Regions from separate parts of the Paenibacillus sp. S25 genome, predicted to be linked through region 2. Evidence: riboswitches for the same ligand, from Rfam matches in the RefSeq annotation. Region 2 holds a riboswitch; the other holds the start of a gene.
What was found. A riboswitch is a leader RNA that binds a small molecule or an ion and turns the genes downstream of it on or off. The one in region 2 is predicted to bind cobalamin.
Positions count from the first base shown of each region.

Region 1: linked by a shared signal. The riboswitch ahead of KAI37_RS25280 (ABC transporter substrate-binding protein) and the one ahead of metE (5-methyltetrahydropteroyltriglutamate--homocysteine S-methyltransferase) in region 2 are both predicted to bind cobalamin.

Region 1 covers NZ_CP073683.1:5,759,420-5,763,029, reverse strand. Annotated here, with positions in the region: gene KAI37_RS25285 (nucleobase:cation symporter-2 family protein) at 1-849, shown strand, start outside; cobalamin riboswitch at 1,730-1,933, shown strand; gene KAI37_RS25280 (ABC transporter substrate-binding protein) at 2,151-3,610, shown strand, end outside.
Region 2 covers NZ_CP073683.1:5,550,098-5,553,707, reverse strand. Annotated here, with positions in the region: gene metE (5-methyltetrahydropteroyltriglutamate--homocysteine S-methyltransferase) at 1-1,932, opposite strand, end outside; cobalamin riboswitch at 2,094-2,289, opposite strand; gene nrdG (anaerobic ribonucleoside-triphosphate reductase activating protein) at 2,472-2,969, opposite strand; gene KAI37_RS24330 (anaerobic ribonucleoside triphosphate reductase) at 2,966-3,610, opposite strand, start outside.

The sequences.
Region 1 (3,610 bases), 210 kb from region 2:
GGACAGCCACGTAATTTGCTGTTGGCCTTAGTCACACTACTGGTTATTCTGCTTGTGAATCGGTTGGCAAAAGGCTTTTTGCGCTCGATTTCCGTGCTTATTGGGTTGTTCGCGGGCACAGTGGTTGCTTATGGAATGGGAATGGTGCATTTTGCTCCCGTGGCGGAGGCTTCATGGGTGAGTGTTGCGCAGCCGTTTTATTTTGGTAAGCCAGAGTTTAGCATTATGGCAGTTTGTACGATGATTATCGTCAATATTGTCAGTATGGTTGAGTCTACAGGCGTTTATTTGGCAGTAGGCAAAGCAATTGATCAGAAGGTGGAGCAGAAGCAGATCGTCAATGGTCTGCGTTCCGAAGGACTTGCGATTATGCTTGGGGGTATTTTTAACGCGTTTCCTTATACAGCTTTCTCGCAAAATGTTGGTCTGATTTCGCTCACACGCGTCAAATCGCGGAACGTCATTTTTGCTGCCGGCGGTATCATGGTTGTTCTTGGTTTGCTTCCTAAGCTGGCTGCCTTAACGACAGTGATTCCTAACGCTGTGCTGGGCGGGGCGATGATCGTCATGTTCGGCTCGGTCGCTGCATCAGGCATGTCTATTCTGTCAGAAGTGGATCTGCGGAAGGAAAGCAATCTGCTGATCGCAGCATGCAGCATTGCCGTGGGCCTAGGCTCTGCCGTTCTGCCACAAATGTTCGACCAGCTGCCGAGCTTTGCCAAAATGCTGTTGCAAAATGGTATCGTTTCGGGCTCGGTTACAGCGATTGTCTTGAATATCGTTTTGACGAGAAAACAGGGCGAATCGGTCAAAAGCGTGACGGTTCAGGAGGTTCCACAGAAGGTTTGATGATTAGGAAAAAATAAGATAGCCGGAAAGAGGACGTATGCCTCTTTTCCGGCTTTTTGGCATGGAGTTATCCAGAACTGATTATTTATTTAGCAGCATGAAGTTATTGATGAAACCCTCTTCCTGTATAAAGATCGGGGTTTGGATTTTCGAAGTAAAGTCATAATAGTACACGCCGCGTCCTTCATCCTGATTTTTCTGAGAGGCGCTGCCTAAATAGTAGATACCCTTGCCGTCTGGGGACATATAGAGACTGTGCAGTGGCGCTAAAGTTAACTCTTAAGTTGATTTATCTACTAGAGGAATTTGCTAGAGTAGTGGGCAAGGTCGTGGTATAATTTACCTTATGGATTTTGAATAGTGGTGGATGTTTTCGGACCACGGTGCAGCTTCCCGAAAGGGGGTGAAGCCGATGGTCACACTTGTGTCGTGCTACGATGTGTTGCGTTGGATGGTTACGTTACTAAGCCTGGTGTTTAGTATTCGTAAACTTTATCGCTGGCTACGTCGGAAATTTCGGAACAAGCGAAAACCCACCGCGTAATTAGGTTGGCCCCTAACGGTGGGTTTCGTTTGCATTGACATTTAGTTATGCAGCGCGCCGTGGTGGTGATCCACAGCCTTTCAAGTCCTAAGAGTCTTTGCCGTTGGCGCGGCGAAGACTCTTTTTAGTATACGACACGGTAGTTTACTCTATACCTAATTTTAACACTTCAATTGCGTGCACGCAATTGGAGGTTACGTCTTGTTTCTACCTTATCGTTCAAATTTAAATTATTGTGCAGCATTTATTGACAAGCCTGTGACAACAAAATAAGATCGTAATGGAAAGAAATAAAGGAAGAAAACAGGTGTGAGCCGGACGACTCTGTGTACGGGGTTTTGTTGAGACCATGTAGATGGATTTTGAGCGTGTTCACTTAAAAGGGAAGTTCGGTTGATTCCGACACGGGCCCGCCACTGTATACAGGCCTTAGCAGGATACTGCTGGAGCTTTCAGAACAGCCACTGGAACTGTGAAGAACCGGGAAGGCCTGAAAGATGCGCCTGGAGTCAGGAGACCTGCCTGTTTTGACATCACTGTCAGACCCACGGGATGCTGGGGAGGTGGTTAGGCGTGCTGCATACGGAATGTCTGAAACCGATCTGATCCCTTCTATGTTTTTGGAGTTGGCTTCGAGGTGAGTTTTGACATTTTATAATGAAAGCATTTCTGACTGCTGATCAAGTGGTCCGGAATGCTTTTTTCGCGTTTTGCGTTAGGTTTATATGATTTTACAAGATAGAGGGGGATTCATTGAATGATTAGCAATCGTAGCAGGAGTTCATGGTTGATATGTACAGGGGTGATACTGTTGCTGGCAGTTATGGCTCTTTCGGGATGTGCCAGCAATAAGACGTCGGATAGCTCCGGTAAGGGTGAAAACGCGTCAGCACAACAAACAGCGACAGATAAAAAGCTGGTAATGGCGTATACATGGAAACCGTCGGGCGTTGACCCGCACGGAGATAATAGCTGGGATGTGATGCGATCCGGTGCAGGTGAGACACTTGTCCGTTTGAATGAAAAGCTGGAGCCTGTGGCTTGGCTGGCAAAGGAGTGGAAGCAGGATAGTCCTACAGTTTGGACGTTCAGCTTGCAGGATAAAGTCACTTTTCATGATGGAAAGAGTATGGATGCAGCAAGTGTAAAAGCATCTTTACTGCGCTCTATCGAGAAAAGCCATCTGGCGAAGGATTTACTGAATGTGAAGTCCATTGATGTAAGCGGCCCGCTGGCTTTGAAAATCACGACAAACCAGCCGAATGCGGCGTTGGTGTCCAATCTAGCTGATCCATCGACGATTGTACTGGATGTGGCATCGATGAAAGATGAGCAGAGCTACCCAGCGATGACAGGCGCCTTTAAAATCAAAGCGTTCAACAAGGACCAATCGTTGGTCGTAGAGCGTTATGACGGATATTGGGGCGAGAAGCCACGACTGGCTGAAGCGACGATGAAGTTCATTACGGACGGGAATTCGCGCCTGATGGCGCTGCAATCCGGCGAGGTGGACGTAGCGACCGATATTCCGGTTGATAACACAGAGGTAGTGAAAAAGAACGACAAGCTACAAGTACTGTCGGCTCCCTCCTTGCGCACCCATATGATCGTGTACAATATGGAATCGCCAGTATTCAAGGATGCGGCGAACCGTAAGGTGGTGGACAGCCTGATTCCGCGCACATCGATTGTGAGCGCCGTCATGAGAGGCTTCGGTACGGAAGCAAGCAGTCCGTTCCCGAGCATTCTTCCCTTTGGTAAAGTTGAGCGTAAAGCGCTGGGGGGAACGGCAGAGCAGCTGTTGACGAAGGATGGCTGGCAGAAGGACGCCCAAGGGACATGGACTAAGCAAGGCAAGCCGTTCGAGGTTACGCTGCTGACTTTCCCTCAGCGTCCGGAGCTCTCTGTTATGGCTGAGGTCATCCAAAGCCAATTGCTGAAAGAGGGAATCCAGGTCAAGATTCGCAAGGTGGAAAATATCGACGAGGCGTTGACCAAAAACGATTGGGATTTTGCTATGTACAGTATGCTTACTGCTCATACAGGAGAGCCGCAATATTTTATGGACATGTTTTATTCTTCGAAAAGCGAAGCCAATGTAAGCCGGTATAGTTCCAAACCGCTAGAGAGTATTCTTAACAGCTTGAAGCTGGCGAAGGATACAGCGCAGCGTAATGCTGTGACACTACAAGCGCTGGATATCATCAATGCGGATTT
Region 2 (3,610 bases):
GGCCGTGGTCACAAGGAAGGCTTGAACCGCCCAATCCAGATAGGCTTGCTGTTGTTCTTTTTTCAGTGGAAGCCCTTCACGAATTGCAGGCTCATCGACCTGAATCATGCCGATGCCCGCTTGTTCCAGTGCCTCTACCTCTGCCCGTAATGCCAGAGCCAATTGTAAAGCAACTTGACTACGAGGAATATCGTTGCGTTCAAAAGACCAGTTCAAAATGGTCACAGGGCCTGTAAGCATTCCCTTAACAGGCTTGGAGGTTAACGATTGGGCGAATGCCGTTTCTTCCACGGTCATGGGCTGATCGAAGGAAACGTCTCCGTATATAATCGGCGGTTTGACACAGCGGGAGCCGTAGGACTGCACCCATCCGTTTTGCGTAAAAGCAAAGCCGTTCAGCTTTTCGCCAAAAAATTCAACCATATCGGTCCGCTCAAATTCGCCGTGTACAAGCACGTCAATGCCAATGTCCTCCTGAATATCAATCCATTCCTTAATTTGCTGTTGGATGAACGCCCGGTATTGCTCGGCAGACCATTCTCCTTTGCGATAGTGCAGGCGGGCCTTGCGGATCTCGGCGGTTTGCGGGAAGCTACCAATGGTCGTCGTCGGCAGCGGAGGCAACTTCAGCTTATTTTGCTGAATCTCACGACGCTCGGCGAAAGGAACGCTGCGTGACAGAGGCTCTTTTGCCAACAGGTCGGCCAGATCTGCAGCTGTCTGTACGCGTGCCGCTGAGCTGTTGAAACGGGTTACCGCATCCGCACTTTGCTCAAGCTTGGCGAGTGCGGAAGGATCGTGTTTGCCAAGTGCAGCCGTCAGGACGGCGATTTCCTCCAGCTTTTCATCGGCAAAGGCCAGCGCTTGCACCAGCTCCTTGTCCAGCTTTTGCTCTGCCTCCAGACTGACCGGCACATGCAGCAGACTGCATGATGGCTGTACGATAAGCTGTGCGGCAGTGGTTTGTTCTGCTAACTGACCCAGCAGGGCAGCCACAGCGTTCAGGTCGCTGCGCCATATGTTGCGCCCGTCAATGACCCCAGCGCCCAGCGTTTTTCCTTTAGGGAAGCCATGCTGTAATATATGCTGAAGATTTTCGCCATCATCATACACAAAATCAAGACCCAGTCCCTGTACCGGAAGTGCGGACAGACGCTCATAATGGTCCAGGCTGCCAAAGTAGGTTTGCAGCATTATATTTAAAGAGGGCGCAGCTTGAGTTAAAGCTTCATAGACTTCCTGAATAATGTCCAAATCCTCTGCCGGGAATGAGGTGGTCAGGACAGGTTCATCGATTTGGACCCACTGAACGCCTTCTGCCGCTAGTTCAGACAGGATACGGGTGTACAGTGGCAGGAAGCTTCGTACGATGGTGGCCAAATCCTTATGATCATAGCCTTTGGAAAGGGTAACGAATGAATAGGGGCCGATGAGGACCGGTTTCCCATCAATGCCTAGTTCTTGTTTTGCTTCACGATAAGCCTGTAAAGGTTTATTTTCAGTGAACACCGGGACTGCGTTTGCCAATTCAGGAACGATGTAGTGATAATTGGTATTCATCCATTTGGTCATTTCACTGGCGGTTGCTCCCTTCTGTCCACGAGCGATCCCGAAATACACGGACAGAGGAACCGGACCTGCGGGACGATGGTTGAACCGTTCGGGTACCAGACCGAACATCACAGATGTATCCAGCATGTGATCGTAATAGGAGAAGTCTCCGACAGGAATGCGATCAATCCCCTTGTCACGCTGCTTGCTCAGATGCTCCAACCTTAATCTTTTCATCTCCATTTGCAGTTCGCTTTCGTTAATGCTGCCGTTCCAGAAGCGTTCCAGTGCTTTCTTCCATTCCCGGTTTTCGCCGATACGTGGATATCCCAGATTACTGCTAATCAAGCCGGACAATTCAGGCCATTCAATAATGGACATGTACTTTTCCTCCTAGTGGGTAGCTGTTTTATTTTTACGTACCAAAAAAGGCATTCTTCCCCCCAGAGTTAAAAATAAGTAGGGGAAAGAATGCCTCCGTGATTGAAAAATCAAAAATACGGCGACTGCTCTTAACACCTCCCTATCTTCCGTAGGTACTTGCGATGTTGTTAAAACAGGCAGGTCTCCTGACTTACGGATCATGACTCTCAGCATTCCTTCCCGGTCTGTGGACCAGTGGATATATGAACAGCTGAAAGTTCCCCGTTTACAGTGGCGGGACCGTGCCGGATTTGCACCGGCTTCCCTTTTAAGCCTGATCTGAATAGAACAGACACCTATCTCCAAGCTATGCGGTTGAGGTATGACGAATAATTATGCACTCGTATACTTGTTCACCATCATAAGTGAAACTTACAGGATGCGCAATAGAAACTCCAATGGAATCTGTTAGCATATGAAAAAAAGACAAGCCTTACCCGTGAGGGGGACTTGCCTTACATTAGATATAGCATCTTGCCTTCTGGGTAGACATCGCCTTATGCCAATGAAACGGTATAGCCTGCCTGAATACTGGCTCTCACATCCACCAGACGCTGGTTGCGACTGCCCCGGAAGGGAAGGGTCAGGTCCTTTTGCTGTTCTACAAAACGACCATCCACAATCACATCGCACAAAAGCGCTAGCTCCTGTCGCTCCTGATCTGTGAGTAAATCTTCATAGACAAAGCCAGTATAAGCCCACACGGTTCGGTCGGGACAGGCCTCGCGGAAGTCACGCACAAATTGCGAGCATTCTGCTGCTGAGAAAAACGGATCTCCCCCGCAGAGAGTCAGTCCGTCCAACAACGGATTATCCATGATGTCACGAATGACTTCCTGTTGTCGTTGGGGTGTGAATGGCTCACCTGCACGGAAGCTCCACGACGCTGGATTAAAGCATCCGGGACAGGCATGGCGGCAACCGCTAATGAACACGACGGTGCGCAGGCCGTATCCTTCGTTCAGAGATTCCGGAATATAGCCACACAAATTCACTTATGTTTCACCCGGTCTCGAACTTCTGCCTGTTTTGCAGCATTAAAGCGAACGGTATAATCTCCTGTCAGATATCCGGTTACCCGACGTAAGCGCTGAAAGTGTGTATGCTCCTCATCTGTGCCGCATTGGGGGCAGCTTGTCCCGATAATCCCTTCATAACCACATTCCGTACAACGATCCACCGGGTGGTTGATAGAGAAGTAGCCGATGTTCTGATGCAGCGCGTACTGAACAATTTTAAGAAACGCATCCGGGTTATTCCGCGCATTACCGTCCAGCTCGATGTATGAAATCGCACCAGCGTTGCATAGGTTATGAAACGGAGCTTCCAAGCTGATTTTACGAGCAGCCGGGAGTGTGTAATACACGGGAATATGAAAAGAATTCGTGTAATATTCTCGATCATTTACCTCAGGAATAATCCCGAAATCACGTTGATCCAGCAATGTGAATTTGCCCGACAGACCTTCGGCAGGCGTAGCGAACAATGTAATATTTAAATTGTGATGTTCACTCATTCGATCGCAATACACGCGCATGGAAGTGATGATTCGCTGTGCCTCGCGGTATACGAAATCATCCTCCCCGTGGTGTTTCCCGTATAGTGCCTTCATGCACTCAGCTAGCCCGATGAACCC